DNA from 2 places in the Kitasatospora sp. NPDC004272 genome. Region 2 is predicted to be linked to the other one. Evidence: riboswitches for the same ligand, from Rfam matches in the RefSeq annotation. Region 2 holds a riboswitch; the other holds the start of a gene.
The links. Region 2 has a riboswitch for cobalamin ahead of ACWEO5_RS16405 (HoxN/HupN/NixA family nickel/cobalt transporter). Riboswitches for the same ligand answer to the same signal wherever they lie in the genome.
Positions count from the first base shown of each region.

Region 1: another riboswitch for cobalamin. It lies ahead of ACWEO5_RS09850 (ribonucleoside-diphosphate reductase subunit alpha); the one in region 2 lies ahead of ACWEO5_RS16405 (HoxN/HupN/NixA family nickel/cobalt transporter).

Region 1 is NZ_JBSGET010000022.1:8,838-14,252, forward strand. Features, by position in the region: gene ACWEO5_RS09835 (histidine phosphatase family protein) at 43-801, shown strand; gene ACWEO5_RS09840 (GlxA family transcriptional regulator) at 821-1,864, opposite strand; gene ACWEO5_RS09845 (GNAT family N-acetyltransferase) at 2,134-2,628, shown strand; cobalamin riboswitch at 2,890-3,016, shown strand; gene ACWEO5_RS09850 (ribonucleoside-diphosphate reductase subunit alpha) at 3,191-5,415, shown strand, end outside.
Region 2 is NZ_JBSGET010000046.1:13,097-18,511, reverse strand. Features, by position in the region: gene efp (elongation factor P) at 1-261, opposite strand, end outside; gene ACWEO5_RS16425 (aminopeptidase P family protein) at 332-1,438, opposite strand; gene rpmG (50S ribosomal protein L33) at 1,572-1,736, shown strand; gene ACWEO5_RS16415 (type B 50S ribosomal protein L31) at 1,784-2,026, shown strand; gene ACWEO5_RS16410 (XRE family transcriptional regulator) at 2,076-2,651, opposite strand; gene ACWEO5_RS16405 (HoxN/HupN/NixA family nickel/cobalt transporter) at 2,741-3,862, opposite strand; cobalamin riboswitch at 3,893-4,101, opposite strand; gene ACWEO5_RS16400 (DUF6445 family protein) at 4,203-4,895, opposite strand; gene ACWEO5_RS16395 (Fpg/Nei family DNA glycosylase) at 4,980-5,415, opposite strand, start outside.

The sequences.
Region 1 (5,415 bases), on a different contig from region 2:
GACGGCACACCGCAAGCACCACCGACACGGGGAGCCACCGCCATGACCGACCTCAGCACGGTACGCAACGGACACCGCCCCGAGGCCGACCAGCCGGACCGGACGCGGCGGCTGCCCTCGGTGCTGGTCGCCACCCGGCACGGCGAGTCGACCGCCAACGTGGAGTTCCGGCACGCGGACGCCAGCGGGGCGCTCGCCGTCCCGATCACCTGCCGGGACGCCGACATCCCGCTCTCCCTGCACGGCCAGGACCAGGCCCGCGACCTGGGCCGCTGGTGGGCCGAGCGACCGCCCGCCGACCGGCCCCGCTCGGTGTGGTGCTCCCCGTACGTGCGCACCGCGGAGACCGCCCGGATCGCGCTGGCCCAGGCGTCCGGGCTGGGCGCCGTCCCGGTGGGGCTGGCGGTGCGCTACGACGAGCGGCTGCGCGACCGGGAGCTGGGCGTGCTGGAGATGCTCACCAAGGCGGCCATCGAGCGCGACCACCCGGCGGAGGCCGAGCGGCGGCGGCGGATGGGCGAGCTGTACTACCGGCCGCCCGGCGGCGAGTCCTGGCTGGACGTGGCGCTGCGGGTGCGCGACCTGCTGCGCGACCTGTACGAGGAGGAGGCGGGCCGGCCGGTGCTGGTGGTGGCGCACGACTGCACGGTGCTGATGCTGCGGCACGTGCTGGACCGGCTGCCCGAGGAGGAGCTGCTGGCGCTGGACCCGGTGGCGAACTGCTCGGCCAGCGTCTGGCGGGCCCGCGAGGGACGGCTGCGGCCGGCCGGCTGGAACCAGACCGGCCACCTGTCGGCCTGACCCGCCCCGCCCCCGCCGCTCAGCGCCCCGCCGCCCCCGCCCCCGCCGCCCGGAGTTCCGGCTCGCGGCCGTCCGGCTCACGGTCCCCGGTCTCGGGCCCGGCGGGCCGTCGCGGGCCGCCGAAGGCCCGCCGGTACGCCTGCGGGGTGGTGCCGAGCCGGAGGCCGAAGTGGTGCCGCAGCGCGGCGGCGTTGCCGAAGCCGCAGCGGGCGGCGACCGCGTCCACGCTCTCCCCGGTGGACTCCAGCAGGCGCTGGGCGAGCAGCACCCGCTGGCCGGTCAGCCAGCGGTGCGGGGTGGTGCCGGTCTCCTGCCGGAAGCGGCGGGCGAAGGTGCGCGGCGACATGTGGGCGAGCCGGGCGAGCTGGTCGACGCCGGTGTCCCGGTCGAGGTGGCGGCGCATCCACTCCAGCACCGGGGCCAGCGACTCGCCGTCGGCCTCGGGCAGCGGGCGGCTGATGAACTGGGCCTGGCCGCCGTCGCGGTGCGGGGCGACCACCATCCGGCGGGCGATCGCCCGGGCCACCTCGGCGCCCTGCACCTTGCGGACCAGGTGCAGGCAGGCGTCGATGCCCGCGGCGGTGCCGGCCGAGGTGATCACGGGGTGGTCGTCGACGTACAGCACGTCGGGTTCGACGGTGGTCAGCGGGAAGCGCTCGGCCATCAGGTCGGCGTACCGCCAGTGGGTGGTGCAGCGGCGGCCGTCGAGCAGGCCGGCCGCGCCGAGCAGGAAGCTGCCGGAGCAGATCGACAGCAGGTGGGCGCCGCGGTCGTGGGCGGCCCGCAGCGCCTCGACGACCTCCGCGGGGTACTGCTCGCGGATGCCGGTGGCGGTGGTGATGACCAGGTCGGCCGCGGCGATCCGTTCGGGGCCGTGCGGGACGTCGATGGTGAACCCGGCGTGGGTGCGCATCGGCCCGGGGCGGTCGCCGACCAGCGCGAAGTCGTAGACCGGCAGGCCGGATTCGGCCCGGTCCAGGCCGAACACCTCGCAGGCCACGCCCAGTTCGAAGGGGTGGACCTCTTCCAGCACCACCACGGCGACGTTCTCCAGCTTTCGCATCCCGCCAGGATGGCAGTGGCAGGATTTCGTGGCAATGGTGCGTTCCTGCCACTCGTGGGCGGCCGCCGGTGCGCGGACAGTGGAGGCATGACCACCGCGCTCGCCCTGCTGGGCCTCCTCGGCACTTTCGGACTCCTCGGCGTCCTGGTCGGCCGCGACCTGGACCGGCACGGCCGCCACGGCCGCGACAACGCGCACCGCCCGACCGGCTACCCGTTCGACCCGGACCTGGCCGACCCGCGCCGCCGGCCGTCCGGCACACTGGCCGGATGCGCTCCCCGACCGTCCGCCGTGCCCTCCTCCCCGACCTCGCCGGAGCCGGAGAGGTCAGCGTCGAAGCCTTCGTCGGGGACGGCCACACCCGTCCGGACTCTCCGTACGCCGACCTCCTGCGCGACACCGCCCGCCGCAACCGGGAGGCCGAGCTGCTGGTCGCCGTCGACGGCGCCGGGGCGGTCCTCGGCTGCGTGACCTTCGCGCCCGGCGGCACCCCGTGGGCGGACGTCGCCGGGCCGGGCGAGGGCGAGATCCGGATGCTCGCGGTCGGCGCGGCGGCCCGCGGCCGGGGCGTCGGCCGGGCGCTGGTGGTGGCGGCGATGGACCGCAGCCGGGAACTGGGACTGGCCGGGATGGCCTTCTCCACCCGTCCGACGATGACCGCCGCGCACCGGATCTACGAGGCGCTGGGCTTCGTCCGCGCCCCCGAGCGGGACTGGTCGGCCGCCCCCGACGTGGACCTGATGGTCTACACGATGCGGTTCTGAGGCCCGGGGCCGGCGGCCCGGCGGACGCCCGCGGGCGACGCGCCGGGCTTCCCGGTTTTTCTCCGGCCGATCGGAAACATCCGCGGCCCGTTCCCCGTTCTCCCCCTCGGCCGTCCGCTTCGGCCGGGCCGCCGCAGACGGCACCGGGCGCGGGGCCGACGGTCCCTCAGGAGCCGTCCGCCCCGTTTTCGTTGTCTACGCGCGGCGCCGCCGACGCGACACGCGCTACTACATCTGGTGCTTCCAGCTCCAGTCGCCACTACATGTATGCTCACTCTCGCTGTCGACGCAGGGGAATCCGGTGGAAGTCCGGGACTGCCCCGCAACGGTGAGCGGGCTGCAGCGACGCCCGCGCAGTCCGAGGACCTGCCGACGGCGTGCGACACGGCATCCCCGCAGACGCCATGCAGCACAGCTTTGCCGTCCGGTCTCGCGGGCGGACCGGGGGTGGTCTTCGGCGCGCCGGAACGCGTTCGCGTTCCTTCGTGCTGCCCTCCCCTGGCCGCGTGCGGTGCCGGACACCCGAGAGCACGTCCGCCGCCGCCACAGGAGAGAGTGCGCCTTGACCGTCGCCGCCTCAGTCACCCTGCCGTCCCAGGGATCCGCCGACGCCTTCACCGACCCCGGTGCGGCGTTGCTCCGGCTGCTCACCGACCGCAGCACCGACCTCCCCCAGGTGGACCCCGGCCACGTCGCCGCCGCCGCGCTGCGCGGCCGCCACGCCGGTTCGGACTTCGCCGAGCTCCGCGGGCTGGCCGTGGAGGCCGCCGCGTCGATGATCGCCGAGGACCCGCAGTACTCGAAGCTGGCCGCCCGCCTGCTGGCGCTGGAGATCCGCGACGAGGCCGCCACCCAGCACGTCACCTCGTTCTCCTCCTCGGTGGCCGTGGGCCACGCCGAGGGCCTGATCGGCGACGCCACGGCCGCGTTCGTGGCGCAGCACGCCGACCTGTTCGACTCGCTGATCGACGAGTCGGGCGACGACCGCTTCGAGTACTTCGGCCTGCGCACCGTGCAGTCCCGCTACCTGCTGCGCCACCCGATCACCCGCAAGGTGGTCGAGACCCCGCAGCACTTCCTGCTCCGCGTGGCGGCGGGCCTGGCGGTCGGCACCTCCGAGGAGTCGGTGCGCGAGGTCGCCGAGCTGTACACCCTGATGAGCCGGCTGGAGTACCTGACCAGCTCGCCGACGCTGTTCAACTCCGGCACCCGGCACCCGCAGATGTCCTCCTGCTACCTGCTGGACTCGCCGCTGGACAACCTGGACTCGATCTACAACCGGTACGCCCAGATCGCCCGGCTGTCCAAGCACGCCGGCGGCATCGGCCTGTCCTACTCGCGGATCCGCTCGCGCGGCTCGCTGATCCGCGGCACCAACGGCAAGTCGAACGGCATCGTGCCGTTCCTGCGCACCCTGGACTCCTCCGTGGCGGCGGTCAACCAGGGCGGCCGGCGCAAGGGCGCGGCCTGCGTGTACCTGGAGACCTGGCACGCCGACATCGAGGAGTTCCTGGAGCTCCGCGACAACACCGGCGAGGAGGCCCGCCGGACCCACAACCTGAACCTGGCGCACTGGATCCCGGACGAGTTCATGCGCCGGGTCAACGCCAACGCCGACTGGTCGCTGTTCTCCCCGGCGGACGTGCCGGAGCTGGTGGACCTGTGGGGCGCCGAGTTCGACGAGGCGTACGTCAAGGCCGAGCTGGCGGGCAAGGCCGTGCGCACCATCCCCGCGCAGACCCTGTACGCCCGGATGATGCGCACCCTGGCGCAGACCGGCAACGGCTGGATGACCTTCAAGGACGCCTCCAACCGGGCCGCCAACCAGACCGCGCTGCCGGGCCGCACGGTGCACTCCTCGAACCTGTGCACCGAGATCCTGGAGGTCACCGACGACTCGGAGACCGCGGTCTGCAACCTCGGCTCGGTCAACCTGGGCGCGCACGTCGCCCCCGGTGCCACCGCCGCCGACCTGCTGAGCGCGATGGACTGGGACCGCCTGGACGCCACCGTCCGCACCGCGGTGACCTTCCTCGACCGCGTGATCGACATCAACTTCTACCCGACCACCGAGGCCGGGACGTCCAACTCCCGCTGGCGCCCGGTCGGCCTGGGCGTGATGGGCCTGCAGGACGTCTTCTTCCAGCTGCGGATCGACTTCGACTCCGCCGAGGCGGTCGCCCTCTCCACCCTGATCGCCGAGCGCATCATGCTCACCGCGTACGAGCGCTCCGCCGACCTGGCCGAGCAGTTCGGCCGGCACGAGGCGTACGGCGAGACCCGGGCGGCCCGCGGCCAGCTGCACGTGGACCACTTCGGTGCGGCGAACCCGCACTGGGCCGCGCGCTGGGAGGCGCTGCGGGCCCGGATCGCCGAGGTCGGCCTGCGCAACTCGCTGCTGCTCGCGATCGCCCCGACCGCGACCATCGCGTCCATCGCGGGCGTCTACGAGTGCATCGAGCCGCAGGTCTCCAACCTGTTCAAGCGCGAGACCCTCTCCGGCGAGTTCCTCCAGGTCAACCCGTACCTGGTGCGCGAGCTCAAGGAGCTCGGCGTCTGGGACCAGCAGACCCGGGACGCGCTGCGCGACGCCAACGGCTCCATCCAGGAGTTCAACTGGCTGCCGCAGGAGGTCCGTTCGCTGTACCGCACGGCGTGGGAGCTGCCGCAGCGCGCGCTGATCGACCTGGCCGCCGCCCGGCAGCCGTACATCGACCAGAGCCAGTCGCTGAACCTGTTCATGGCGGCGCCGACCATCGGCAAGCTCTCCTCGATGTACTCCTACGC
Region 2 (5,415 bases):
GTCCATGTCCATGAAGATGAACGCGTCGCCGTCGCGGTACGAGTACTGCATCGTCCGCTTGTCGACGTTGGCGGTCTCGACCTTGATGCCCGCGTTGAAGGTCTTCTCGACGACCTTGCCGGAGAGGACCTCCTTCAGCTTGGTGCGAACGAAGGCCGGGCCCTTGCCGGGCTTGACGTGCTGGAACTCGACGACGGTCCAGAGCTTGCCGCCGTCCAGCTTGAGGACCATGCCGTTCTTGAGATCGTTCGTGGTAGCCACGGGCGCACTTACTCCTGATATGTCCGCTGTCAAGGAACACCAAGCCGCGCGCCACCGCGACCGGCTCCGGTCACAGCGCGAGGAGCTCCTTGGTGGTGATGGTGAGCAGCTCGGGCCCGCCCTCCTCGGGAGGCCGCACCACGAGCGTGTCCTCGATCCGGACGCCGCCCCGGCCCGGGAGATGGACCCCTGGACCGACGGTGACCGGCACGCGATTGTCCAGTTTACCCATGTCGGCGGGCCCCAGGCGCGGAGCCTCCCGGATCTCCAGCCCGATGCCGTGTCCCAGGGCGTGGACGGAGTGCTCGGCGTGGCCCGCGGCCTGGAGGATCGAGCGGGCGGCGTCGTCCGGGACGTGCTGCTCGACGCCGGGTCCGAGGGCCTCCCGGCCGGCCCGCTGGGCACGGAAGACCAGGCGGTGCAGCTCGACCTGCCAGGCGGCGGGGGCGGCGCCGATCACGAAGGTGCGGGCGGTGGAGATCCCGTAGCCGCGGTAGCGGGCGCCGAGCGCGACGGTGAGGAAGTCGCCCTCCTCGACCCGCCGGTCGGTGGGCTGGTGCTGCTCCAGGCCGGAGTGGCTGCCGGTGCCGACCGAGACCGGGAAGGCGGCCCGGTCGGCGCCGTGGTCGATCATCCGGCGCTCCAGCTCCATCGCCAGGTGCCGCTCGGTGCGGCCGACCAGGATGGATTCGAGCAGTTCCCCGAGGGCCTGGTCGGCGATCTCGGCGGCGATCCGCAGGTCGGCGATCTCGTACTCGTCCTTGACCACCCGCAGCCGTTCCACCGCCCGGTCCAGGTCGAGCAGCCGGACCGCCCCGGCGAGCCGGGCGACGGTGCGGTGCCTGGTCACGGTGAGGTCGTGCTCCTCGACGGCGAGGTCGCGCACCCGCAGCCGGGCGGCGGCCTCGGCGGCGGCGGACGCGGCGTCCGCCTCGGCGGGCACCGGCAACCGGGTGACCTCGGGGTCGGCCTGCCGCTCGCCGCCCTCCTCTGGTTCGGCGCCCTCGGGCGCCGCGAGCACCGCGCGGTCGCGGGTGAGCAGCAGCGCGGCGCCCAGCGGCGGGCAGCCGGTGAGGTAGCGGACGTTGGCGGCGCGCGTGATCAGCGCGGCGTCGGCCCCGGAGGCGCTGCAGTACTCGCGGAGGCGTTCGCGTCGGGCGGCGTGCGCGTCGGACATGGTCCGAGCGTACGAACGGGTCGGGGCGGCCGCCTGTCGGAACCGGCTGGGCGGGTGGGGAATGCCCGCGGGGGTGCCCGTGTTGTGGCGTAGTGAAAACGGCAATCGTTGCCGGGAGAGGGAGGTCGAGACGATGGCACGCAGCGAACTGCGACCGGTGGTCACGCTCCGGTCCACGGCGGGGACGGGCTTCGCGTACGTGACCCGCAAGAACCGCCGCAACGACCCGGACCGGATGGTCCTGCGGAAGTTCGACCCGGTGGCCGGGCGGCACGTGGAGTTCCGCGAGGCCCGCTGACCCGCACCCGTCCGATCCAGCACGCACCCAGCGAGGAGGAAGCAGTCATGCAGCAGGGAATCCACCCCGAGTACCGTCCGGTGGTGTTCCGGGACAAGACCGGGGGCCTGTCGTTCCTGACCCGCTCCACCGCCGCGAGCGAGCGGACGGTCGAGTGGGCCGACGGGCGGACGTACCCGGTGGTCGACGTCGAGACGTCCTCGGCGAGCCACCCGTTCTACACCGGCCGGGCCCGCCTGATGGACACCGAGGGCCGGGTCGAGCTGTACCGGCGCCGGTACGGCGGCTGACGGCGCGCGGAGCGAGGGGCCCCGGGTTCGCCCGGGGCCCCTCGCCCGTTCAGGCGCCGGGCGGGGGGACGGAGACCACCATGGTGACCCGGCAGGGCACCTCGCCGTCGTTGCGGTAGCCGTGCGCGGTCCCGGCCTCGTAGGAGGCGGTGGACCCGGCCGGGACGCGGTGCTCACGGCCGTCCAGGACGAGGGTGAGGACGCCCTCGTCGACCCGGGCGATCTCGACGCTGCCGGGCGGGTGCGGGTCGGAGGCGTGCGACTCCCCGGGGTGCAGGAGCCAGGCCCACAGCTCCAGCGGGCCGGGGGCCTCGGCGCCGCCGAGCAGGGTGCCGCTGCCGCCGTCGGGGCCGGTCCACAGCCGGACGGCCTCCTCGGCGGGGACGATCCGGACGGCCGAGGCGGCGTCGTAGTCGAGCAGCCGGGCGATCGAGACGCCGAGCGCGTCGGCGAGCCGGACCACGGTGCCGATGCTCGGGTTGGTGCGGGCCTGTTCGATCTGGACCACCATGCCGCGGCTGACCCCGGAACGGGCGGCCAGCGCGTCCAGGGTGTGGCCGCGGTCGAGGCGCATCCGCTTGAGGTTGCGGGCGAGGGCCTGGGTGACGAGGTCGGGTTCCGGCACGCGGGGTCCCTGTTCGGGTCGGGGCGGGCCGCGCTCCGGCGGCCGGGGAGGTCCACCGAACTGTACTGCGCGACCCGCCCGACGGTGCGTCAGGAGGCCCCGGCGCCCGCTCCGCCGAAGGCCCGGGAGCGCTTGGCGATCCGCCAGTAGCCGATCGCGGCGGCCCAGACCACCACGAACAGGCCGACGATCACGAAGCCGACGTTGTCCAGGCTGAGGCCCGCGATCCATCCGGTGACGGGGTCGGCCAGGTCGAACTTGTCGTGCAGCACCGCGACCAGCTCGATGGTGCCGATCACGAAGGCCACCGCGATCGACAGCCCGGTGATGGTCAGGTTGTAGTACACCTTGCGGACCGGGTTGGCGAACGCCCACTGGTAGGCGAAGTTCATGAACGTGCCGTCCAGGGTGTCGAACAGGCTCATTCCGGCGGCGAACAGCAGCGGCAGGCAGACCACCGCGTACCAGGGCAGCCCGGAGGCCGCGCCGGAGCCCGCCATCACCATCAGGGTCACCTCGGTGGCGGTGTCGAAGCCCAGGCCGAGCACCATCCCGACCGGGAACATCTGGCCGGGGCGGCTGATCGAGCGGGTGGCCCGGTTCAGCAGCCGGGCCAGCAGGCCGCGGGCGTTCAGGTGCTTCTCCAGCTCGGCCTCGTCGTACTGGCCGGCCCGCATCGCCCGGAACACCCGCCAGATGCCCAGCAGGGCCACCAGGTTGAGCGCCGCGATCAGGTAGAGGAAGGCGCCGGACGCGGTGGTGCCGATGGTGCCGAGCACCCGGTGGGTGGTGGAGTCCTCGTCCATCAGGGTGCCCGCCAGCGCCGCGCCCCCGGCCACCAGGCCGGCCATCAGCACCACCATCGAGGAGTGGCCGAGCGCGAACCAGAAGCCCACCGAGACCGGGCGGCGGCCGTCCGCCATCAGCTTGCGGGTGGTGTTGTCGATCACCGCGATGTGGTCGGCGTCGAAGGCGTGCCGCATGCCCAGGGTGTAGGCGGTGACGCCCAGGCCGACGCCGAACACCTGGGTGCCGACCTTGTAGTCGTACGGCGCCACCAGGAACAGCAGCGTCCCGAACGCCACCACGTGCAGCGCCAGGATCACCGCCATCAGGCCGGCCGTGCGCAGGGTGTCCTCGCGCCGCCAGCGGAAGGAGGGAAGGGGGGAGCCGGGCTTGTGCCCGGGCAGGGTCGACTCATGCGCGGTCATCCGCGTTCACGCTCCAGCACCTCGTGGATCACTTCGTGAGATGCCGTGGCCGGTCTCCTGGCTGACGGGGTGTTGCGCGCCGGCTCCCGGCCTTCCCGGCCGCGAGCGGCCAGTGGCACGGGGTGGGAGCCGACGACTCCCCGATCACAGTGGCGAGGGCCGCTCCGGACTCCTGCGTCCCACTCTCGTGACGGACGCAGTGCACCGGCTTCCCGAACACCACGGCCCGCCCACCGTAGGCCCGCCGGGGGCGCGGCGGCAAGGGCGCCCCCGGGTCCGGGTGGCGCAGATCACGCCTGGTCAGGGCCGTGCTGACGAGCGGTCAGGCCGTCCGGGCGGCTCAGGCCATCCAGAAGAAGACGCAGGTCATCCGCTTCTGCTCCAGCGTCGCGCCGTGGTACTCGGTCGCGGTGTGGATCAGGTTGGCGGTGTAGAGCAGCAGCCGGTTGTAGCGGTGCGGGACGGCCAGGTCCTCGGTGAACGAGTCCGGCGGGACGAAGCGGGTGCCGAGCGCGTCCACCAGGTTGTCGTGCGGGGCGACCACGCTGTTGCCGCCGAGCCGGCCGCCCGGGAAGCTCTGCCGGTGGAAGCTGGTGCCGCAGCGCTTGGGGACGGCCGGGTTGAGGTACAGCACGGCGGCGTACCGGCACAGCGAGCGCGAGTCGGTGTGCGGGCGCGGCTCGCACTCCCCCGCGCCGACCACCTGCACGCAGTTGTGGTTGAAGGTGCCGCCCCCGGCCTCGTCCAGCGCCCAGATCCGCTCCGCCCCGGTGGCCCCGCGGACCAGCTCCTCGACGTGCGCCAGCTCGTCCGGCTCCAGCCCGGGCATCGCGCGCAGCCCCGGCCAGGACTCCGGCCGGTGCGGGTAGCCCTCGTCCCAGTCGGTGCGGGCCAGGTGCCGGGCCCGCACCGCGTCCGGGTCCGGCAGGACGTCGTCCAGCACCCAGTAGTCGCGTCCCCTGGTGGGCTTGCGGTACGGCAGGACCGGGAGCGCCGGGGTGGGGCGCGGGCCCTGGAACGGTTGCACGGGCATGCACCCGACAATAGGAGCGCCGTTCCGGGCCCTCGCCCAAGGCGTGGTCAACCTTGCGTCAAGGCTTGATCCGCCGACGGCCCGTCAGACCTGCTGGCAGCGCGGGCACCAGAACAGGTTCCGGGCCGCCAACTCCTCGGTGCGGACCGGGGTTCCGCACACCAGGCAGGGCTGGTCGTGCCGGCGGTAGACGTACACCTCGCCGCCGTGGTCGTCCACCCGCGGGGGGCGGCCCATCGCCTCCGGGGTGTGCTCGGGGCGGACGGTGTCGATCCGGCCGGCGGCCACGCCGTCGTGCATCAGGGCGACCAGGTCGGCCCAGATCGCGTCCCACTCCGCGCGGGAGAGGTCGCGGCCGGCCCGGTGCGGGCTGATGCCGAGCCGGAACAGCACCTCGGCGCGGTAGACGTTGCCGACGCCGGCCAGCACCTTCTGGTCCATCAGCAGGGCGGCGACCGTGCTGCCGCTGCGGGAGATCCGCTGCCAGGCCGCGTCGCCCGCCTCGCCCGGGCGCAGCGGG